3 regions of the Rhizobium sp. A37_96 genome follow, and region 1 is predicted to be linked to each of the others. Evidence: predicted binding sites of a transcription regulator. Region 1 holds the regulator's gene; each other region holds the start of a gene.
The links. The regulator LexA, encoded in region 1, represses DNA repair genes until DNA is damaged. The targets are predictions, from matches to a motif close to TGTTCNNNNTGTGTTCNG.

Region 1 (7,819 bases):
GAAGTCGACGTTCGGGTAGAGCTTCTTCTCGATGAAATATTCATCGGTCAGAGCGATGCGCTCCAGCTCGATTGCGATGTCGAGCAACGGATCGTCCTTGATGCCGAGTTCGCCGAGAACCTCGTGCGCCGTCTTCTGCATGATCTTGGCGCGCGGATCGTAGTTCTTGTAGACGCGGTGACCGAAGCCCATCAGGCGGAACGGGTCGTTCTTGTCCTTGGCGCGGGCGATGAATTCCGGGATGCGGTCGACGGTGCCGATTTCGTTCAGCATGTTGAGCGCCGCTTCGTTCGCGCCGCCGTGAGCCGGGCCCCAGAGGCAGGCGATGCCTGCAGCGATACAGGCGAACGGATTGGCGCCCGAAGAGCCTGCCAGACGAACCGTCGAGGTCGACGCATTCTGCTCGTGATCGGCATGCAGGATGAAGATGCGGTCCATGGCGCGGGCAAGCACCGGGTTCACCACATAATCCTCGCACGGAACGGCAAAGCACATGCGCAGGAAGTTCGACGCGTAGTCCAGATCGTTCTTTGGATAAACGAAGGGCTGGCCGATATGGTACTTGTAGGCCATGGCGGCGAGCGTCGGCATCTTGGCGATCATGCGCAGGCTTGCGACCATGCGCTGGTGCGGATCGGTGATGTCGGTCGAGTCGTGATAGAAAGCCGAGAGTGCGCCGACGCAGCCGCACATGACGGCCATCGGATGCGCGTCGCGACGGAAGCCTGTGAAGAAGCGCGACATCTGCTCATGCACCATCGTGTGGTGGGTCACGCGGTGATCGAAGTCCTTCTTCTGCGCTGCCGTCGGCAGTTCGCCGTAGAGAAGGAGGTAGCATACTTCGAGGAAATCGCCGTGTTCGGCCAGCTGATCGATCGGATAGCCGCGATGCAGCAGAACGCCTTCGTCGCCATCAATATAAGTGATGCTGGACTCACAGGACGCGGTCGAGGTGAAGCCAGGATCGTAAGTGAAAGTGGAGGTGTTCTTATAAAGGGCACCAATATCAATGACACTTGGGCCGATGGTTCCGGTCTTCACCGGCAGGTCCACCGTCTTTTCACCCCAAGTTAGTTTCGCGCTTTGTTCCGTCATGCTGATCCTCCAAGATTTGGCGGGATTGACGCCATAAAAAGCGCCAAAAGGTTAAGCGACTACCGACTAGCTATATGATCCAGAGCCTAATGCCAAGTTATCCTAATGCCGAATTGTGCATTGCAGTATCAACTTTTGGGCACTGCATCAGTGTCGCTAAACATGGTGCGCCAGGAAACCGGCCCAATTTAGCCGTGCTCATGCCGATTTCGGTTGAAATCACTGTGCGGTGACGGCAAAAATCGCGCGAAAGCTGTAGTTTTGCGCGGGGGCGGCAGTGAGTGCCTAATTTAGAGGCATCGGAGCAGCAGGAGGGCCGGGATGTTGCTGCACCTCCGCAGCCTCGCCCCGCTATTGCCACGATCGTCTTGCGTACCAAAGCGCGACATCGGGAGCGGACGCAGGATCGGGTACCGCTGACATCGCGCCTGCTTTTGATCCTGAACCGCAGTCGACTCGGCGTCCTCAGCCTGGTCGAAGAAGAGGCCGCGTATGGGCGTGCCATACTGTTCGCTCCGATCTATATGGGCCTCGGGGCGATCTTCTGGTTCAAGGCTGGCAGCGATCCGCCGCCGCAAGCAGTCGCCGCGGGCTTTCTCGTCTTTGCCGGCGGCTTAGTATTCGGACGGGAAAGCGGCAGGCTGCTTCGCCATCTGCTCTTTGCGGCAACGCTCATTTGCCTGGGCATGGCTTTGGCGCAATGGGAATGCTGGCGGGCTTCCACCACAATGCTCGACTCGGCCGTGACGACGACCGTTACCGGCCAGGTCGAGCGACGTGAATCCTATGACGATGGCCGCTGGCGCTATGTCGTCCGCGTCGAGGCGACGGAAAAACCCACCATTCGCCGCTCACCGGAAAGGGTCACGATCTTCGTACGCAAACAGGCGGAGCCGTTCGAACTCGGAGACCGAATCCAGGGCAGGGCGCGCCTGACGCCTCCGGCCGGGCCCGCCTTGCCCGGCCTCAACGATTTCGCCTTCAGCTCCTATTTCAACGGTATCGGCGCAAACGGCTTTGCCTATGGCGCACCGAAATTGCTGTCGCCACTTGATGACAAAGTGCGGGAGTCGATGCTCGACGCCGCTGATATCTGGCTTGCGGGGCTGCGCAATAGCATAGGCGACAGGATCAGGGCGACCTTGCCAGGCGATACGGGTGCTTTTGCCGCCGCACTTGTCACCGATGAGAGACGTGCGATCTCGAAGGATACGACCGAGGCGTTGAGAATTGCCGGCCTCACCCATATCGTCGCCATTTCCGGTCTGAACATGGCGCTGTCGGCCGGGATCTTCTATGTCGGCCTGCGCTATTTGTTCAGCCTGTTTCCCGGCGTCGTACAGGCCTGGCCGACAAAGAAGTTTGCGGCCCTCGGTGCGCTTGTGACAGTGACGGCCTATTACCTCGTTTCCGGTTTCGGCGTATCCGCCGAGCGCGCATTCATCATGATGGCGATCATGCTGGTTGCCGTACTGCTCGATCGACCGTCGATCAGCCTTCGCAACGTGGCGCTATCCGCGATCGTCATTCTCATACTCTCGCCGTCTCAGGTGCTCGGCCCGAGCTTTCAGATGTCCTACGCCGCAACGCTGGCGCTGGTATCGGGCTATTCGCTATGGAAGCGGCGGCGGCATCGCGAAACCATCTTCTCCCGCATCCGCCTGTTAAGCCCGCTGTTGTTCGTCTCCCGCTTCTTCGGCGGCGTGTTGTCGACGTCATTCATCGGCGGCGCATCGACAGCCATATTCTCGATCGAGCATTTTCACCGGTTGGCGACATATGGTCTTGCCGCCAACCTCGCGGCCATGCCGGTCGTCTCCTTCGTCGTCATGCCGTTTGGTATGGCGGCGATGCTGCTCATGCCTCTCGGTCTTGATGGTCCCTTCTGGAAGGTCACCGGGGAGGGACTGGAGCTCGTCATAGCGATCGCCAAAACCGTGGCCGGCTGGGGAGGTGACATCACCTTCGGCCGCCAGCCTGCATGGCTGATGCCGACATTCATTGCCGGCTTCCTGATCATGAGCATGTTGCGAACCCGGCTTCGCCACCTGGGCCTACTATTGTCGCTCTTATCCGTTGGCGCGGCGGCATTCGGTCCCGGCGTGCCGAAGCCGGATCTGACGATCTCGGAGGATGGGGTTCTGGTCGCTCTGCGACAGGATGACATACTGGCGACCAATCGCGAACGGCCGCAGGCCTTCATCTTCGAACAATGGCAAAAGGCACTGGTTGCAACCGAACATCAGCCGCCCACCATCCTTCCTCGCGACAGCCGGCTTCCACAAATCAGCAAGACCGATCGTCATCGGCGATTAAGCACCGAGGAGCAGAACGCGGTCCGCAAGGCAATGGAAGACGCGCTTGACCAGACGATGCAGGGAAGCTTCGCCTGCCAGAAAGGCGCATGGTGCGTGGCGATGCTCGAAGACGGCGCCATGCTCGTCACCATAGAAAACGCGGCCTATTTGCCGCCGGCTTGCGATACGGCAAACATCGTCGTGACACCGATCCGCTTGCGGCTGGATCATTGCCGCTCCGGGGCGATGCTGATAACCGGCGCGACATTGCGGCAAACCGGATCCATCGAAATGGCATTCACAGGCGACAAACCCGTCGTTTCCGTGGCGTTCGAGAACCCGCAACGACCATGGACGCGGCATCGAACCTACGATTGGCGCACCGACAAATTCGGCGCGCCGATCCAGCCGGCGTCACCGCTCAGTGATAGCGCCGAATGAGGCCGACGAGCTTACCTTGCACCTTGACGCGGTCCGGCCCGAAAATGCGGGTTTCATAGGCCGGGTTGGCGGCTTCCAGTGCGATGGACGCACCCTTGCGGCGGAAGCGCTTCAGCGTCGCTTCCTCGTCGTCGACGAGAGCAACCACGATGTCGCCGGGGCTGGCTGTCGTCGAATTGCGAATGATGACGGTGTCGCCGTCGAAAATACCGGCGTCGATCATCGAATCCCCCCTGACTTCAAGCGCGTAGTGCTCGCCTGAGCCGAGCATATCGGCGGGAACGGTAATATCATGGGTATTGTTCTGGATGGCGGAAATCGGAACACCGGCGGCGATGCGCCCCATGACTGGAACCGATGCCGAACCGTTGTGATCGTCATTGGCGATCTTTGCCGGGGCGGGCGGTGCGACCGGCTGAGGCTTGCCGAGGCTGCCTTCGATGATACTGGGCGAGAAGCCGCGTCGCGGCTGCAGGCTCGGATTATAGGCCTCCGGCAGCTTTATCACCTCCAGCGCTCTCGCCCGATTCGGCAGCCGGCGGATGAAGCCTCGCTCCTCCAGTGCCGTAATCAGACGGTGAATACCGGACTTGGATGCCAGATCCAGCGCATCCTTCATCTCGTCGAAAGATGGCGGAACGCCGGATTCCTTCATGCGTTCGTGAATGAAGAGAAGCAGTTCCTGCTGCTTGCGCGTCAACATCGTCTTGGAACCCCAGAATCAAGAAAAAGTCGTGAAACAAATCCAGAACGGACACTATATGTTCCATATGTGTTCCGCAAGTACTTAAATTTCGGTAAAGCCTTGTTCGGACGATTAAATAATTACCACTGTCGAATGAACCGACTGAAAGCGCCAATGGATTGTTTCAGTTTTAATGTATTGATAAATATTGATAATTTTGAATTTGCGCCGTTTAGGACACTTTCGCTTGACCAAGGTGTCTCCCGCGTCGACGAACGGGATATTACGCCGGGTAAGCCAGCTACAGAATAGAATCAGCAATCACGTTTGCGAGATTGCGTTCCATCGGTGTCGCCCTATCTCCCGGTCTCTTGCTTCCATCTTGAATTCGATGATGGATGGGCGCAAATCTGCTCCCGTAGGGAAAAGGAGAAAGCATGGCGCCGTTGCCGCATCCGCTGGATCATCTCGTGCTGCCGACCGTCAACATCGCTCTGGCGCGCGAACGTCTCGGCAAGCTCGGTTTTACGGTCGCTCCGGACGCACGCCATCCTTTCGGCACGGAGAATGCCTGCGTCTTCCTGGCCGACAAGACCTATCTCGAACCTTTGGGCGTGGCGTCGCAGGAGCAGTGCGAGACGAGCGTCGCCGACGGGAATGTCTTCGTTGCGCGCGATCAGGCCTATCGTTTCCGAGTCGGCGAAGATGGCTTTTCCGCCATGGTCTTCGGCACGGACGATGCCGTTGCGGATGACGCGCGCTTCAAGGCGGGCGCGATCTCCGCCGGGCGGATGCTGGATTTCTCCCGGCCCATGAAGATGCCGGACGGAACCGAAACGACGGCCGGCTTTCGCCTCGCCTTCGCGGCCGATCTGCGCGCGCCGGATTTTCTGGCTTTCTGCTGCCAGCGCATCAATCCGTTGCCGGCGGACCGCAGCGTGCTCGAGCGTCATGAAAACGGTGTGAGCGGCATCGCGCGGGTGGCGCTTTCCGCATCGAAACCGGAGGCGTATCGCGCCTTTTTCGAGGAGGTCGTCGGCGGCCCGCGAATTTCGGAGCATTCCTTCGGCTTGACGATCGAAACCGCCAATGCCGAGCTCGAGATCCTGACGCCGGAAGGAATGGAAGCATTCTACGATTTGCCTGTTCGCGCTAGCGATCCTGGGCTCAGGGCGCGCGCAATCCTTTTCAAAACGCGCGATCTTTCCGTGACATCGTCGCATTTCGCTGCTAACGGCGTCACCTACACGCGTAAGAACAATCGTCTATTGGCGAGGCTGGCGCCCGGGCAGGGCGCACTGTTCGCCTTCGAGGAGATAGCATGAGCACGAATTCCGAAGTGACCGTCGGCGAGGGTGCCTCCAAGGTCCTCTTTTCCAACACCGCCAAGCTGTCGCTGATCGCCGGCCCCTGCCAGATGGAAAGCCGCGACCACGCTTTCATGATCGCCGGCGTCCTGAAGGAGCTTTGCGGCAAGCTCGGCATCGGCCTTGTGTACAAATCCTCCTTCGACAAGGCCAACCGCACGTCGCTGTCCGGCAAGCGTGGCATCGGCCTGGAAACGGCGCTGGAAGTCTTTGCCGACCTCAAGAAGGAATACGGCTTTCCGGTTTTGACCGACATTCATACCGAAGAGCAGTGCGCCATCGTTTCCAAGACGGTCGATATCCTGCAGATCCCGGCCTTCCTGTCGCGCCAGACCGACCTGCTGGTCGCCGCCGCCAAGACCGGCCGCGTCGTCAACGTCAAGAAGGGGCAGTTCCTTGCGCCCTGGGACATGAAGAACGTCCTTGCCAAGCTCAATGACAGCGGCAATCCGAACATTCTCCTGTGCGAGCGCGGCGCCTCCTTCGGCTACAACACCCTGGTCTCCGACATGCGTTCGCTGCCGATCATGGCGGCCATGGGCGCGCCGGTCATTTTCGATGCGACGCATTCCGTGCAGCAGCCGGGCGGACAGGGCGGTTCCTCCGGTGGCGATCGCCGATTCGTCGAGACGCTGGCGCGCGCTGCCGTCGCCGTTGGCGTTGCCGGTGTTTTTGTCGAGACCCACGAAGACCCCGACAATGCGCCGTCGGATGGCCCGAACATGGTCTATCTGAAGGACATGCCGCGCCTTCTGGAGAAGCTTCTGGCCTTCGACGCTATCGCCAAGGGCTGATAAATATCAGGCATTCAACAGGCTGACATGAATTTGCGCTACGCGGCCTGCTGGAGTGCCCTACCTCGGGGGCGTGGATCGCCATTGTAATTTCCACGCCTTCGATTAAGACGATTTAAATCGATTTATAAACCAGCGAGCAGGAAGCTATCATGACCGCAATCACCGACATTATCGCCCGCGAGATTCTCGACAGCCGTGGCAATCCGACTGTCGAAGTCGATGTCTACCTCGAAGACGGCAGCATGGGCCGCGCGGCGGTTCCGTCGGGCGCGTCGACCGGCGCGCATGAAGCCGTCGAGCTTCGCGATGGCGGCAAGCGCTACCATGGCAAGGGCGTCGAGAAGGCTGTCGAAGCCGTCAACTCGGAAATCTTCGATGCGATCGGCGGCATGGACGCCGAAAACCAGATCCAGCTCGACAACATCATGATCGAGCTGGACGGCACGCCGAACAAGTCGCGCCTCGGTGCCAACGCCATCCTCGGCGTCTCGCTTGCCGTCGCCAAGGCCGCTGCCCAGAGCGCCAACCTGCCGCTCTACCGCTATGTCGGCGGCGCTCATGCCCGCCTCCTGCCGGTCCCGATGATGAACATCATCAACGGCGGCGCCCATGCCGACAACCCGATCGACTTCCAGGAATTCATGATCCTGCCGATCGGCGCAGATTCGATCCGCGAAGCCGTCCGCATGGGTTCTGAAGTCTTCCACGTCCTCAAGAAGGAACTGGCTTCGCAGGGCCACAACACCAACGTCGGCGACGAGGGTGGCTTTGCACCAGGCCTCTCCAGCGCCCCGGCCGCTCTCGACTTCATCATGAAGTCGATCGAAAAGGCTGGCTACAAGCCGGGCGAAGAAATCGCTCTCGGCCTTGATTGCGCTTCCACCGAATTCTTCAAGGACGGTAAGTACGTGCTGGAAGGCGAAGGCCGCACGCTCGAATCCGGCGCAATGGCTGAATACCTCGCCGAACTCGCCGCCAAGTACCCGATCGTTTCGATCGAGGACGGCATGGCCGAAGACGATTGGGAAGGCTGGAAGATACTGACCGATCTGATCGGCAAGAAGACCCAGCTTGTCGGCGACGACTTGTTCGTCACCAACTCCGCTCGTCTGCGCGACGGTATCCGCATGGGCGTTG
Region 2 (7,819 bases), on a different contig from region 1:
TCAGGAAGATGCTGCTGAGAATGGTGAGCATCATCGGCTCGACGAAAAAGATGGCGATGGCATCGGCAACCTCCATGACCTGCAGCGTCGTCACGAACGACACCATGGATAGCGTGAGCACGGCGGCGCGGATGGCATGCACGCCGCTGCGCCGCCACGTCCACACTCCCCATCTTTTGCGCATGGCCATCATCGGCAGCGCAAAGAGCAACTGGAAGATGAAGCGGGCGGCGGTGACTTCGGCCGGCGGAATCGTGGTTGCCGCAAGCTTGGAGAAGATGTCGATGATCGGCGAGAGGACGACGGAGAGAAACATCATCATCAAGCCGAAGGTCAGCTCCGATTGCGGCAATCGGGTAGAGGCGCCGCTGGAGGTGTTCATTGCAGAATTCCTTGAGAATCAATTCCTTGCCGTCACCTTCTTGCACCAGTCGGCAAAGCGGGAAGTGGCTTGGTCGGCACCGATTTCGTTGAGCGTCTCGTGCCGCATGTCGGGGTAGATTTCGGTCGTGATATGAGAGAATCCGGCTTTTTTCAAATGGTTTGCCAGCCAGGAAATCGCTTTCGCGTTGTCGGTTGCCGGATCCCTGCCGCCTCCGACGAGGTGGATCGGCATGTCGCGGCGGAGCCGGTCGAGATAGGTTTTTTGAGGCGCGCGGAAGGTGAGCTCGAATATGTCGAGCCACAGCGACACGGAGGCGTCGAAGCCGCAAAGCGGGTCGGCGATGTAGCCGTCTACTATTTCGGGGCGGCGCGAGAGCCAGTCGAATTCGGTGCGGCGGTTCGCGATCGATCGACCCCAGGTGCCGAAGGTCAGCTTCGGCAGCGGCCCACTCGGAACGTCCGATCCCTTGAACATGCGCTCCGTCTTGAGGATGAGCTGGGCGGCGCGGCCGGCGAGGCCCGGGTTGAAATTGGAGTTCCAGACTGTGACGGCATCGAACTTGTCCGGATGCGTGACGACGGTGTTCAAGCTGATCAGCCCGCCCATGGAGTGGCCGAACAGGATGATCGGCAGGCCGGGATAAGCGCCTGCGGCAAGCTCGCGCATGGCCAGCACATCGGCGATGACCTGCTCGATACCGTTTCGTCTGGCGAAGCGCCCGAGCGGCGCATCGTGGGCAACCGTCTCGCCGTGGCCGCGATGATCATGGGCGTAAACGTGAAAGCCCTGGGCGGCCATTGCATCCGCAAAGGCTTCATAGCGGCGGGAGTGTTCGGCCAGGCCATGGGATATCAGAAGGATGCCGCGTGCATCGCCCGTTGCCGGCGAATGATGATAGGCAATGGTCGCACCCGTTGGGCTCTCCAGGCGCTGCGTCTCGGCGAACATGCATTCGTTCCTCCCCATCTGGACGAAAGGTTATCATCCGTCGGATTGCAATGGATAGGTGCCGAAGCTCACAGAAATAAATCTTTCCGAGCGCTGTGATTCAGGATTGCACACGCCTGATCAAACTGCTTATTTGTTCCCATAATGTTCTAGTTGGAGGCAGGGAATGAAGCATTTGCTTCGAGTATTTGCGGTTGTGCTCCTTTCGGTCGGGACGGCGGCGGGCGCCATGGCGCAGGACCATAGCCGAGGGCGGACACGCTTTATCCTGGCGGCAAGCTGGGAGCCGGCATTTTGCGCGACGAACCAGAGGAAGGCGGAATGCCGGAACCAATCGTCGAGCAATTACGATGCGACGAATTTCTCGCTGCATGGCCTATGGCCGATGCGGCAGGAATATTGCGATGTTTCCGAGGACTTGAAGCAGGCGGATCGCAGCAGCGACTGGAAGGACCTGCCGACGGTGCAGCTGTCCCAGGACGTCAAGGCGAAGCTGGACAAGGCGATGCCGGGCACGCAATCCGGCCTTGAGCGGCATGAATGGATCAAGCACGGCACCTGCACGAAGCTTAGCGCCGACCAATATTTCTCCATCGCCGCGGGCCTGATCGCGGAACTCAATACGTCGGCCGTGCGCGACCTCTTCGCACAGAATTTGGGCAAGGAGCTCGATGCGGAAAGCATCAAGGCGGCCTTCGACCAGAGCTTCGGCGAGGGCGCCAATGCGCGTATCAAGATGAGCTGCCGTCGGGTTGGCGGCGTCAGGATGATTTCGGAGCTGACCATCGGTCTCTCCGAAGATGCGATCGATCCGCAGCAGGGAAGCGGGCCAAGGCTTGCCAAACTGATCCAGGGTGCGGGCAGCACCTCCTTCGGCTGCGACCGCGGCGTGGTCGATGCTGCCGGTTTCTGAGAAAATCCGGCCTTTCTGACGCTGATAATGCCCTCGGACAAGGTTTCGCCGTTGCCCGAGGGCGGGGTTTCGCCTACATAGCGGCACAATTCGCAATGTTATCCGTCCGTGGAGTAACCCAAGCTATGGCACGTCAGTTTATTTATCATATGGCCGGACTGAATAAGTCCTATGGCGCCAAGAAGATCCTCGAGAATATCCATCTCTCGTTCTATCCCGATGCCAAGATCGGTATTCTCGGCCCGAACGGCGCGGGTAAGTCGACGGTGCTGCGCATCATGGCCGGCCTCGACAAGGAATACACCGGCGAAGCCTGGCTGGCCGAAGGCGCCACCATCGGCTACCTGGCGCAGGAGCCTCAGCTCGATCCCAACAAGACGGTTTTCGAAAATGTCATGGAAGGCGTTGCCAAGAAAACCGAAATCCTCAATCGCTACAACGAATTGATGATGAACTATTCCGACGAGACGGCGGACGAGGGCGCCAGGCTCCAGGACATCATCGACAGCCAGAATCTCTGGGATCTCGAAAGTCAGGTCGAGATGGCGATGGAAGCATTGTGCTGCCCGCCGCGCGATGCCGAAGTCACCAGCCTTTCCGGTGGTGAGCGCCGCCGTATCGCGCTGTGCCGCCTGCTTCTTTCGCAGCCGGACCTGCTGCTGCTCGACGAACCGACCAACCATCTCGACGCCGAGACCATTGCCTGGCTGGAAAAGCACCTGCGCGACTATCCGGGTGCCGTGATGATGATCACCCACGACCGCTACTTCCTCGACAATGTTACCGGCTGGATTCTTGAGCTCGACCGCGGCCGTGGCATTCCCTACGAAGGCAACTATTCCGCCTATCTGCGGGCCAAGGCCAAGCGCATGCAGCAGGAAGCCCGCGAAGAAGCTGGCCGTCAGAAGGCAATCAGCCGCGAACAGGAATGGATCGCCTCCAGCCCCAAGGCCCGTCAAGCCAAGTCCAAGGCGCGTATCAACGCTTACGAACAGCTGGTCGATGCTGCCGAGAATCAGCGTCCCGGTGATGCGCAGATCATCATTCCGGTCAGCGAGCGTCTCGGTCAGGTGGTGATCGAGATGGAGGGCATCACCAAGGGCTTCGAAGGCCGCACGCTAGTCAACGATCTGTCGATCAAGCTGCCGCCAGGCGGCATCGTCGGCATCATCGGCCCGAACGGCGCCGGCAAGACGACCCTGTTCAAGATGATCACGGGGCAGGAAAAGCCGGATTCCGGCACGGTCCGCATCGGCGAGACGGTGCATCTCAGCTATGTCGACCAGAGCCGCGATGCGCTTGACGGCAATAAAACCGTATGGGAGGAAATCTCCGGCGGCGCCGAAATCATCAAGCTCGGCAAGTTCGACATGAACTCGCGCGCCTATTGCGGCGCCTTTAACTTCAAGGGCGGCGACCAGCAGCAGAAGGTCGGCAATCTCTCCGGCGGTCAGCGCAACCGTGTTCACCTGGCCAAGATGCTGAAGGCTGGCGGCAACGTGCTTCTGCTCGACGAACCGACCAACGACCTCGATACGGAAACGCTGGGGGCTCTGGAAAGCGCGCTCGAAAGCTTCGCTGGTTGCGCCATCATCATTAGCCATGATCGCATGTTCCTCGACCGTCTGGCCACGCATATCCTAGCCTTTGAAGGCGAAGGCCATGTCGAATGGTTCGAAGGCAATTTCGAAGACTACGAGGAGGACAAGATCCGCCGCCTTGGCCCCGATGCCCTCAATCCGGGCAGCCAAGCGCACAAGCGACTGACGCGCTAAGCTTCGGTTTCGCTCTTCGAAAACCCCGGCTTGTCCGGGGTTTTTGTTTGCCCATCGGTGCAACCGGATATTCCGTTTTCGTCAGAAACTAACAGATTTCCGACGTCGAATTATCGTCGCGAGCAATTGGCTCTTGCAGATTGCGCCCAAATCACATAAAGATATCTTTATATCTTGATTGGGTGGCGGATGACGGATCTGGTTAAACTCGGCTTGGATGACGTGGTGGACGTGCTCAAGGCGGTCGGCGAACCGACGCGGTTGCGCCTGCTTGCGCTTCTTGCCGCCGGCGATCTGACGGTCACCGATCTTACCGAAATTCTCGGCCAGTCGCAGCCCCGCATTTCCCGGCATCTGAAGCTGCTCGGAGAGGCTGGCCTGATCGATCGCTATCAGGAAGGCGCCTGGGCCTATTTCCGCCTGAAGCAGGAGGGCAAGGCCGTCACGCTGGCGCGCGCTCTTCTGCGCCACACCGCCGAAAAGGATACGGTGCTGCTGCGCGACGGCGAGCGCCTTGATTCCGTGAAGCGTATTCGGGCCGAGCGCGCGCAGGCCTATTTCAGCCGGAATGCCGCCGAATGGGATGAGCTGCGGCGCCTTCATGTCGCCGACGAGGATGTCGACGAGGCACTGACCGAGCTGATCGGCCCGCAGCCGATCGACTCCTTCCTCGATCTTGGGACTGGTACGGGACGGATGCTGCAGCTTCTGGCCGGCCACTATCGCCGTGCCATCGGCATCGATGCCAGCCGCGACATGCTGGCGGTTGCTCGCGCCAATCTCGATCGCGCCAATATCACGGCCGCATCGGTGCGCCATGGCGATATCTTCAACCTGCCGCTCGAGCAGCAGGATTTCGACCTGATCGCCATCCACCAGGTGCTGCATTTCCTCGATCAGCCGGAGATCGCCGTTAGCGAGGCCGCGCGAATGCTGCGGCCCGGCGGCCGGCTCGTCATCATCGATCTCGCGCCGCACGGGCTTGAATATCTGCGTGACGAGCATGCGCATCTGCGTCTCGGCTTCTCGCATCAGATCATGTCGGACTGGCTGAAGCTGGCAGGGCTGGATGTCGAGCGCGTGCAGGACCTTCATTCGGGGCGGGAAGGCGGTCAGGCGCTGACGGTCACCATCTGGCTGGCGCGTGATCCACGGCTGTTGATTGCAGCCGATCAGGACCGCCAGTCATCCCCCATTCTTGCCGGGAGAGTTTGATATGTCTTCGAGATCCGAAACCTGTAATGACGGTATCCGCATCTCTTTCGAGTTCTTTCCGCCGAAATCGGAAGAAGCCGAGCAACAGCTGTGGAACACCGTTGCAGATCTTAGCGATTGGGAGCCTGAATTCGTTTCCGTGACATACGGGGCAGGCGGCTCGACCAAGGCGCCGACGCTGTCTGCGGTGCGCAAGATGATCCATGAGACACCGTTCACGACCGCGTCGCATCTCACCTGCGTAGGCGCGACGCGCGAGGATACGCATCGGGTGATCGACGAGTTCCTTGCCGCGGGCGTTCGCCGCTTCGTTGCCCTGCGCGGCGATCCGCCTGGTGGTGTCGGGTCGGCCTATCAGCCGCATCCCGGCGGCTATGCCAATGCCGCCGAGTTGGTGGCTGCTTTGCGTGAGCGCGGCGATTTCGATATCTCCGTTTCCGCCTATCCGGAAAAGCATCCGGAAAGCCGCGACACGGCCGCCGACATCGATATGCTGAAGCGCAAGGCCGAGAATGGCGCCGACCGGGCACTTACCCAGTTCTTCTTCGATAATGATGCTTTCGAACGCTATCACGATCGTGCTCGCGCCGCCGGCATCAAGATTCCCATTGTGCCTGGCATCATGCCGATCCAGAACCTGACTCAGCTCAAGCGTTTTGCGGGAGCCTGCGGCACCAGCATTCCATCCTGGCTCGACGAGCGTTTCGACGGTCTGGACGAGGCTGTCGAGGAACGTGCCAGGGTTGCCGCCGATGTGGCTGCCGAGCAGATTCAGGACCTGATGCGCCGCGGCATCGATGAGTTTCATCTCTACACGATGAACCGTTCGGCGCTCGTTTCCGCCGTTCTTGAGCGGCTGGGCCTTCAGCGCAAGGTGGATACTCGCGCCGGCGCCGCTGCCTGATCCCTTTGTGGACATGATTCATGAAAAAGCGCACGTCCAGACCGGACATGCGCTTTTTTAATGGAACAGGGTTTTGTTAGCTTTTCGGAGTTTGATCGTCTGCGGTTATCGCCAGGGCCATCAGATGAAAAGCATCGTCACGACGAAAACGAAGGCCGCACCGACCACAAGGACGTTGATGGATCGTGTCAATCCCATGTCTTCCTCCTCAGTCAGCCGTTAAATTTTATGTCGAAAATGTGTCGTTTGGAAAGAACATTCGATGCTGCGATGCGGTAGCCTCTTGTGGTCCTGATTCACGATTCCGCTATAGAGGCCTGAATTGACTTTGGAATTTCCAATCGCTCGCGATTGGCTCGGCTGTGAACAAACTGCACGAGTTCAAGCTCTGTTCGGGCGCAAACCGCCCTTGAGCCAGGCGTAGAGCCTTCCATCCAGGACCAATAAGCCTGCGGCGATCAACAGCATACCGGCGATTTCGGCAGGCCCAATCCGCTCATCCAGGAAGAGAAAGCCGAGCAGGAGCGCGCTCGGTGGTATCAGCAGCGTGACAAGCGAAGCATTGGTAGCGCCGGCGAGCTCGATGATGCGAAAAAAGAGGATATAGGCGAAGGCGGTCGAAAGCAGCGCCAGGCCGAGAACGGCGGCAATTGCCGTCAGCGGCGGAGTGGCAATCGTCCAGGGTTGATCGACGATCAGGGCGGCCGGCAACATGATGATTGAGGAGCCCGTCAGCTGTCCTGCCGCCACGACCGGCGGTGCGATGCCTTTGAAGCGCTTGGCATAGATTGCCGCAAAGCCGTAGGAGATCGCTGCGAGGATTGGCAGCGATAGCGCCCAAAAAGGAACCGAACCGCTGCTGGTTACGCTTGGGCCGAGCAGCACCAGGGTTCCAAGCAGCCCTGTGAGACAGCCGACCAGCTTGGCGGATGTCAGGCGCTCGTCGGTCGTCAGCTGATTGCCGATCAGAACGGTCCAGATCGGTGTCGTCGCGTTCAGGATGGATGCGAGGCCGGCGCCCATTTGCGTCTGGCCGCAAAAGATCAGCACATGCGGTACGGCGTTGTTGATCAGCCCCAGCAACAGAAACTGCGGCCAATGGCGCCGTAGCGACTGATAGATCCCGAGTCGGCCGGCAAGATAGAGATGCAGCGCCACGGCCGCGAGCGACAGGCGCAAGAGGACGAGGGTAAAGGGCGGAACGTGGTGAACGGCGATGCGGGCGAAGAAGAATGAGCCGCCCCAGATCAGCCCCAGCAGCAAAAGCAGCCCCCATGTCGAGGCGCTCATTCGGTTCTCGTCATTCATCGCAATGCTCTCCTCTTTCAGCCTGTCTAAACCGGAAGAGGCTGCTCCTCCACCCGTTTCCTGCGGCGGTATGCGATTGTGGATTCGTGTGAAGACGAGTGGTGAGCAGAAACAAAAAAAGGCGGCTTGGTGCCGCCTTTTCCGGTCGAGAGAAGAAGGAAATCAGAGGGCGTTGAGCAACGCCGAAGTCGCCCAGCCATCGGCCGGCAGGCCCAGGCGGAACTGTTCCTTCTGGATGGCAACGCGCGTGCCCGAGCCGAGGATGCCGTCGATCTTGCCGACATCGTAGCCGCGTGCCACGAGCTTGGTCTGAAGCGCCTTCATGTCGACATCGTTCAGGCCCTGCTCAGGCGTGCCCTTGTTGTAGGGAG
Region 3 (7,819 bases), on a different contig from region 1:
TCTTCGCCGGTTTCCTGCCCGCCAAGGACAAGGGCCGGCGCGACAGGCTGGCCGAGCTCGCGGGCATTCCTGCAACTCTCATCTTCTTTGAATCGCCGCACCGCATCGCCGCCACGCTTGCCGCCGCCGCCGATGTGCTTGGGGGCGAGCGAGCCGGCGCCGTCTGCCGCGAGCTGACGAAGACCTTCGAGGAGTTCCGCCGCGGCACGCTTTCCGAACTCGCCGCGTTCTATGATGCCGTTGACAATGTGAAGGGCGAGATCGTCTGGCTCGTCGGCCCGCCGGCGGAAAGCGTTGCGACAGAGGCCGATGTCGACGCTGTTCTGGCCGATCTTGCGGGGACGATGCCGACCGCCAAGGCCGCAGCCGAAGCCGCGCGCCTGACTGGCTTGCCGCGCAAGGAGCTCTACCAGCGCCTGCTCGACATGAAGGAGCGCCATGGCTGATACGAAGCCTGACGCAGGCGCAAGGCTGAAGCGGCAAAAGGCATGGCGGCGTGGCCATGTCGCCGAATATCTCGCCGCGGCCTTCCTGATGTTCAAAGGCTACCGCATCCTGGCGATCCGCCATCGCACAAAGCTCGGCGAAATCGATATCGTCGCCCGCAAGGGCGATCTCGCCGTCTTCGTGGAAGTCAAATCGCGACGGGATGCGCAGGAGGCGATCGACGCCGTTTCCTTTTCCTCGCAGAAACGCATCCGTGCCGCCAGCGACCAGTGGCTCGCCCGGCAACCGGACTTTGCCCGCCTGTCGCAACGCTATGACATTGTCGCCATGCTGCCCGGCCGCTGGCCGCGGCATTTTCCGGACGCGTTTTGAGCGCGGCGTTACAGGGCCGTCACAAAATCAGCCTATTGCCGGGCGACCCGCGCTTACGATTTTTCCACCGGCGCTCATAATCTCGTTTCGACAGGCCGCATCATGATCCGCAATACCGTTTCCGCCTTCGCCATTCCCTCGCAGGAAGAGCGCAGAAGCTTCGTTTCGCTTGAAAAGACCCCGGCCATTCATGCCGACACGCTGGCGGCGCTCGCCTGCATGAATACGGTGCGCGTCGGCGGGGCCGAAGCCAAGACCGAGGCCTTGACCTTCCCCTTCACGGTCGCTGCCTGGAATCTCGAGCGCTGCCTGTTCCCCGAGGAAAGTGCGGCCAAGCTGCGCGCGACCGCTGCGCCGTTGGTTCTGCTGTCGGAAATGGATGAAGGCATGGCCCGCACCGAGCAGCGCGATCCGACTGCCGTCATCGCCGCCGAGCTCGATATGAACTATGCCTATGGCGTCGAGTTCCTCGAACTGAGCCTCGGTTCGGAAATCGAGCATTCCTTCTGCCGCGACGATTTCAACGAAAAGGGCTTTCACGGCAATGCGCTCATGGCCTCCGTTGCGCTGAGGGCTGCTTTCCTTTTCCGTCTGCCGGGCAACGCTGTCTGGTTCAACGACAGCAACGAACAGCCGCGCATCGGCGATCGTTGCGCCGTCGGCGCCATCGTCGAGACCGAAGCCGGTCCTTTCGTTGCCGTCTCGGTTCACCTCGAGAGCGTTGCAACCGCTGCCTATCGCGAGCGGCAGATGTCGGCATTGATCGACGCTGTGGAAGCCTTCGCGCCGGGTCTGCCGATCCTGATCGGCGGCGACCTCAATACCGGCAACCACACGGGCGGCGATTTCTCGACCGATACGCTGTTTGCCATGGCCGAGGGCCGCGGCTTCGAATGCCATGGCGGCCCGCTCGATCAGACGAGCACGCGCCCGAGCCTGATCACGCGCTTTCCCGATCGTGCCATGAAGCTCGACTGGTTCGTGAGCCGCGGCTTGAAGATCGGCGAAAGCCACCTCGTTACCTCCTTGAATGAAGAGGACAAGCCGCTGTCGGATCACGACATGGTCATCTGCACAATCGACGGTTTTTCCGCCTGATTTTTGCAATCGTTAAAATGCGCCGGATTTCATGAACCGTGCCGTTACCCCTTCCATGCGATGAGATCGCAGACGCGCATGGAATTGGGGGATTGCATGGTCTTGAAAGTAATGTTGGCGAGCATGGCGGCCTTTGCCGCGCGTGCCGTCCCGGTCGTCGTCGCGATGCCGCAGTCGAAAAGCTTCGTGGCCGGCGCCAGCGACGAAATGGAAATGAAGCCTTCGCCTATCGAACCGTCCTGGATCCTGTCAGGCGATCCTGTTGCCCGCATCGCCGAGCATTCGCGCGGGCAGGACGATGCCGCGATGACCGCGCTATGGGATTGCACGGCGGGCGAGTTTCGCTGGTATTTCGGCTGGGACGAAACGGTGATGATCCTCGAAGGCGAGGTGCATATCACCACGGAAGACGGTGTCGAACGCACGCTCAGCGCCGGCGACGTCGCCTATTTCGCCGGGGGCACCTGGGCGACATGGCGCATCGATCGCTACCTGCGCAAGGTCGCCTTCTGCCGCAAGCCGTTCCCGAAGCCTCTGACCATCGCTTATCGCCTGCGCGATCTTGTCCGACAGGGCAGCGGCAGCCAGGGTCTCGCCGCCTGAGTGCGGCATGGCCCCGCGGACGCTGTTGAATAGCCGTTGCGTTTGAAGGCGGGCCGACCTACATCTGTCCGCAAATTCGAGCGAGGGCTGACTATGGCTGGTATCAAGAATGTTGCGGTCCAGATGGACCATGTCCGGGGCATCAACATCGCGGGCGACTCGACCTTCGCCATGAGCCTCGAGGCCCAGAACCGCGGCTACAAGCTCTTCCACTACACGCCCGAGCGGCTGAGCATGCGCGACGGCAAGGTCTACGCCTCCGTCGAGCCGATGATCCTGCGCGACGTCAAGGGCGACCATTTCGAACTCGGCGAGCCCGAGCGCGTCGATCTCTCGACCATGGATGTGGTGCTGCTGCGTCAGGACCCGCCCTTCGACATGGCCTACATCACCTCGACACACCTTCTCGAGCGCATCCACCCGAAGACGCTTGTCGTCAACGATCCGGCCTGGGTGCGCAATTCGCCGGAAAAGATCTTCGTCACCGAATTCGCCGATCTGATGCCGAAGACGCTGATTACCCGCGATGCCGGCGAAATCCGCCGCTTCCGCGAGGAGATGGGCGATATCATCCTGAAGCCGCTCTACGGCAATGGCGGCGCCGGCGTCTTCCATTCGACGCGCGACGACCGCAATCTCTCGTCCCTGCTCGAAATGTTCGGCCAACTCTTCCGCGAGCCCTTCATTGCCCAGCAATACCTGCCTGACGTGCGCAAGGGCGACAAGCGCATCATCCTCGTCGATGGCAAGGCCGTCGGCGCGATCAATCGCGTGCCGGCCGAACACGATGCCCGCTCCAACATGCATGTCGGCGGCCGTGCGGAAGCCACCGAGCTGACGGCGCGCGAGCAGGAAATCTGCGCCCGCATCGGTCCGGCCCTGAAGGAGCGCGGCTTCCTTCTCGTCGGCATCGACGTCATCGGCGACTACATGACCGAGATCAACGTGACGTCGCCGACCGGCATTCGCGAAGTGAAGCGCTTCGGCGGCGCCGATATCGCCAGCCTGCTGTGGGATGCGATCGAGTCCAAGCGGGCCTGAAGGCTGTCTTCGCTATAGATCGGCGAGGGGTCGTTTGCTCTCGCCGTAACGTGAATCATATCGCTATGCCCATGCGGCGGCAGGTCAGGATTACCGCTGACTGCCCCGTCACACTGTCGTCCGCGATGACGATCGGCACGAAGCCGAAAAGCGGCTTCACGTTGACCATCATACCCACGTAAGGCCGCTTGTTTGCGATGCCGCCATAGCCGCCCATGGCGGTGATGGTGCCGCAGACGCTGACATGGCCCTTGCTGTTCTTGGAAGCCGCCATAGGCCCAAAAAGCAGAAGGCCCTCGTAAGGAAGCTGTTCGCGCAAACCCTTTTCCACCGCAGCCGTTTCCTTGGCGCTCAATTGATAGGGGATGCCCTTTTCCAGATTATCCGCGCCATCGATCGACTGGCAGCCGCCGAGAAAGACGGCCATCAGAAGGGATAGCGATATCGCAAGTCTCATAATTTGCCCCCAAATGTGAAAATCGCCCCTTTGTTCTTTTATTGTTCTTGTTTCATTTCATTTTTTCTGCCACGTTGCAACCCATGGTCTGCTGTGAAGAATTAATAGCGGCAAACGCGTTGGATGAGGGTACGGGATGGTAGCGCGCGTCAGCACGGTTGCGTTTCAAGGCATTGAGGGCGTGCCCGTCGAAGTGCAGGTGATGATCGCACCCGGCAAGGTGCTGATGCATATCGTCGGCCTGCCGGACAAGGCTGTTGCCGAAAGCCGGGAGCGGGTTCAGGCAGCGCTTCATGCCTCCGGTCTCGCCTTGCCGCCGAAGAAAGTCACGGTCAATCTCGCGCCGGCGGATCTGCCCAAGGAAGGTAGCCACTTCGATCTTGCGATCGCGCTCGGGTTGATGGCAGCACTTGGAGCTATCCCCGCGGACGCCCTGTCGTCCTATACCGTTATCGGCGAACTCAATCTCGACGGCACGATCGCGCCCGTTGCCGGAGCGCTGCCTGCGGCGATTGCCGCCAATGCCATGGGCAAGGGGTTGATCTGCCCCGCCGAAAGCGGGCCGGAAGCCGCCTGGGCCGGCAAGGAGATCGATATTCTGGCGCCGCGCAGCCTGATCGCGCTCGCCAACCATTTTCGTGGCACGCAGGTCCTGTCGCGGCCGGAGCCATCAGTCCGCGCCAATGCCGCCAATTTGCCGGATCTTGCCGATATCAAGGGGCAGGAAAGCGCCAAGAGGGCCTTGGAAGTGGCAGCGGCCGGTGGCCACAATCTGCTTTTCGTCGGACCGCCCGGTTCCGGCAAGTCGATGCTCGCCTCGCGCCTGCCGTCGATCCTGCCGCCTTTGTCGACGAACGAGCTGCTTGAGGTGTCGATGATCCATTCGATTGCCGGCCAGCTTTCCGGCGGCAAACTCTCCGATCGGCGCCCCTATCGCGCACCGCATCACTCCGCCACCATGGCCGCCTTGGTCGGCGGCGGCCTGCGTGCCAGGCCGGGAGAAGCTTCGCTCGCCCATCACGGTATTCTGTTTCTCGACGAACTGCCCGAGTTTTCGCCGCAGGCGCTCGATGCGCTGCGCCAGCCGCTGGAAACCGGCGAATGCGTCATCGCCAGGGCAAACCACCGCGTTTCCTACCCTGCCGGCATCCAGCTCGTGGCGGCGATGAACCCGTGCCGCTGCGGCATGGCCGGCGAACCGGGTCATACCTGCGCCCGTGGGCCACGCTGCGCCTCCGACTACCAGGGCCGCATTTCCGGTCCCTTGCTGGATCGCATCGATATCCGCATCGACGTGCCGGCCGTATCCGCCGCCGACCTGATCCGGCCAGCCACGGCGGAAAAGAGCGCCGATGTGGCTCTGCGCGTCGCCCGTGCCCGCGAAAGGCAGCGCGAGCGTTTCGAAAGCGCCGGCATGAAGGACATCGCCACCAACGCCCGCTGCTCGACCGCAATGATCGAAACCATCGCCGAGCCGGATGCCGCCGGCCTGCAATTGCTGCGGGACGCGGCCGAGAAGATGAAGTTCTCCGCCCGAGGCTATCACCGCATTCTCAAGGTGGCGCGCACCCTTGCCGATTTGGACGACAAGCCGACGGTCGGGCGCATCCATCTTGCCGAAGCCATTTCCTACCGCGTAGCCGGCGAACGGTTGGCTGCGCATGCCTGAACCCTATCCATCGTCAGGTCTCCGGCTTGCCTGCCGGCGCCAGAGCCGGCAAGCTTGCGAGGCTGTCGATCGAACCGGAACGCCGCTCACCGCATGACTGCAGAACTGACCATCGATCCCGCCAGTGGCGCAATATGTATCGGCGACAGGCTTCGACTCGTGGCGTTACAGGAAAAATCAAATATCGAGGCGCTCGCTTCGCAATGGCTGGGCGGCTTGCGCGATCTGCAGAACGGCTACGAGTGGCTGCAGCTTCGTGGCCTGACCTTCGGAAAACAGCCCGCCGGGCTTTCGCTGTGCCTTTACGAGCGGAAACTGGTCAGCGCCCATTGGGGTGTCTCCCTGCCGGGCGCGACCATCGAGGAGGGCTGGCCGACGCAGCAGGCGATCAACCAGGAGATCAAATTCGTGCGCCGCATTCTGGTCGCCATGTTCCAGACCGAGTTGACGGACGGCGGACTTGTGTTTCCCTGGGGCACGGTCTGGAGCAGGTTCGATCCGAAAGGCTTCTGCGCCAGCCACGGTTTGAGCTATCGTCAGACCTGAGCCGCGCCCGAATGAAAAAGGGGCGCCGCAGCACCCCTTTCCAAGTCAAATCGGTGATCGGCAGCCTCAGCCGCCCAGACCCTCGAACAACGCCGTCGAAAGATAGCGTTCGGCGAAGGACGGGATGATGACGACGATGGTCTTGCCTTCATTCTCCGGGCGCTGGCCGACTTTGATCGCCGCCGTCAGCGCGGCACCCGAGGAGATACCGACAGGCACGCCTTCGAGCTTGGCCACGAGCCGCGCCTGCTGGAATGCCTCTTCATTGCTGACGGTGACCACCTCGTCATAGACATGGGTGTCGAGGATCTTCGGTGCGAAGCCGGCGCCGATGCCCTGGATCTTGTGCGGGCCGGGATTGCCGCCGGAAAGCACGGGCGAGTCCGTCGGCTCGACGGCGATGACCTTGACGTCGGGGTTGCGGGCCTTCAGCACCTGGCCGACGCCGGTGATCGTGCCGCCCGTGCCGATGCCGGCAACGAAGATATCGACCTTGCCGTTGGTGTCGTTCCAGATTTCCTCCGCCGTCGTCTTGCGGTGGATTTCCGGATTGGCCGGGTTTTCGAACTGCTGCGGAATGATGGCGTCCGGCAGCGTCGAGGCCAGTTCCTCCGCCTTGGCGATAGCGCCCTTCATGCCCTTCGGCCCCTCGGTCAGCACCAGCTCGGCGCCGAGCAGCGCCAGCATCTTGCGGCGCTCGATCGACATGGTCTCCGGCATGGTGAGGATCAGCCGGTAGCCCTTGGCGGCGGCGGCGAAGGCAAGCGCGATGCCGGTATTGCCCGAGGTCGGCTCGATCAGCACGGTTCTGCCGGGCGCGATCTTGCCCTGGGATTCAAGGCTCTCGATCATGGCGACGCCGATACGGTCCTTCACGGAGGCGATCGGATTGAAGAACTCTAGCTTTGCCAGGAGGTTGGCCTTGACGCCCTTCTCCTTCGCCAGCTTGTCGAGGCGGACGATCGGCGTATCGCCGATGGTCTCGGTGATCGAGGCATAGACGCGGCCGCGGCCGGGTTTGCGGGTGTCGGACATGGGTAGCTCTCCCTACATTTGAATTGTGCGGTGACAATAGGATCAAATGCTTGCGGAAACCAGAGTGCACGCACATTCCCCACTTGCGGCGCGTGAGAAAAGAATCTCTCGAAAGGCTGCTTTGGGGAAGTTTTTTTCAGGCCGCGCGCGCCGCGATGAAGGCGGCCGTGGCGGCGAGGATGCTGGCCGCGACCCGGTTCAGGATCTGCAGCGCTTTCGGCTTCTTGAGCAAGGTTCGAGCCCGGGCGGCGAGCAGCATATAGGGGACAAGAACGATCAGGAGAATGACGAAGGTCGCAGCCACCAGGGTCGCATATTCGCGCAGGCCGATGCTGCCGATATCGATCAGCGTCGGCACGAGCGCGACATAGAAAAGCATGGTTTTGGGGTTGCCGAGCGTTACCAGCAGGCCGGAGAGAAAGGACATGCCGGCGCTCTTCGATTTCTTCGCGGCGATATCGGCCGCCAGCAGGCCCGCGGTCCAGAGCTTCCAGGCGATATAGCCGAGATAGAGGGCGCCGGCGATCTTGATGACGATAAACACTTCGGTA

Region 2: a site for LexA is predicted at 1,468-1,485, ahead of ACQZ6J_RS01980 (ribonuclease T2 family protein). Genes of this name have one in related genera too.
Region 3: a site for LexA is predicted at 4,050-4,067, ahead of ACQZ6J_RS07595 (YifB family Mg chelatase-like AAA ATPase). Genes of this name have one in related genera too.

What each region holds. Positions count from the first base shown of each region.
Region 1 covers NZ_JBNWDS010000013.1:178,602-186,420, reverse strand. The annotation lists gene gltA (citrate synthase) at 1-1,095, opposite strand, end outside; gene ACQZ6J_RS26270 (ComEC/Rec2 family competence protein) at 1,620-3,833, shown strand; gene lexA (transcriptional repressor LexA) at 3,814-4,536, opposite strand; gene ACQZ6J_RS26260 (VOC family protein) at 4,956-5,843, shown strand; gene kdsA (3-deoxy-8-phosphooctulonate synthase) at 5,840-6,679, shown strand; gene eno (phosphopyruvate hydratase) at 6,832-7,819, shown strand, end outside.
Region 2 covers NZ_JBNWDS010000001.1:411,406-419,224, reverse strand. The annotation lists gene ACQZ6J_RS01990 (DMT family transporter) at 1-382, opposite strand, end outside; gene ACQZ6J_RS01985 (alpha/beta hydrolase) at 401-1,333, opposite strand; gene ACQZ6J_RS01980 (ribonuclease T2 family protein) at 1,500-2,246, shown strand; gene ettA (energy-dependent translational throttle protein EttA) at 2,372-4,021, shown strand; gene ACQZ6J_RS01970 (ArsR/SmtB family transcription factor) at 4,211-5,236, shown strand; gene metF (methylenetetrahydrofolate reductase [NAD(P)H]) at 5,238-6,140, shown strand; gene ACQZ6J_RS01960 (DMT family transporter) at 6,522-7,448, opposite strand; gene ACQZ6J_RS01955 (lytic murein transglycosylase) at 7,611-7,819, opposite strand, start outside.
Region 3 covers NZ_JBNWDS010000002.1:236,781-244,599, forward strand. The annotation lists gene rsmI (16S rRNA (cytidine(1402)-2'-O)-methyltransferase) at 1-446, shown strand, start outside; gene ACQZ6J_RS07570 (YraN family protein) at 439-819, shown strand; gene ACQZ6J_RS07575 (endonuclease/exonuclease/phosphatase family protein) at 922-1,917, shown strand; gene ACQZ6J_RS07580 (cupin domain-containing protein) at 2,014-2,520, shown strand; gene gshB (glutathione synthase) at 2,614-3,561, shown strand; gene ACQZ6J_RS07590 (hypothetical protein) at 3,617-4,018, opposite strand; gene ACQZ6J_RS07595 (YifB family Mg chelatase-like AAA ATPase) at 4,155-5,687, shown strand; gene ACQZ6J_RS07600 (hypothetical protein) at 5,781-6,233, shown strand; gene cysK (cysteine synthase A) at 6,300-7,268, opposite strand; gene ACQZ6J_RS07610 (LysE family translocator) at 7,405-7,819, opposite strand, start outside.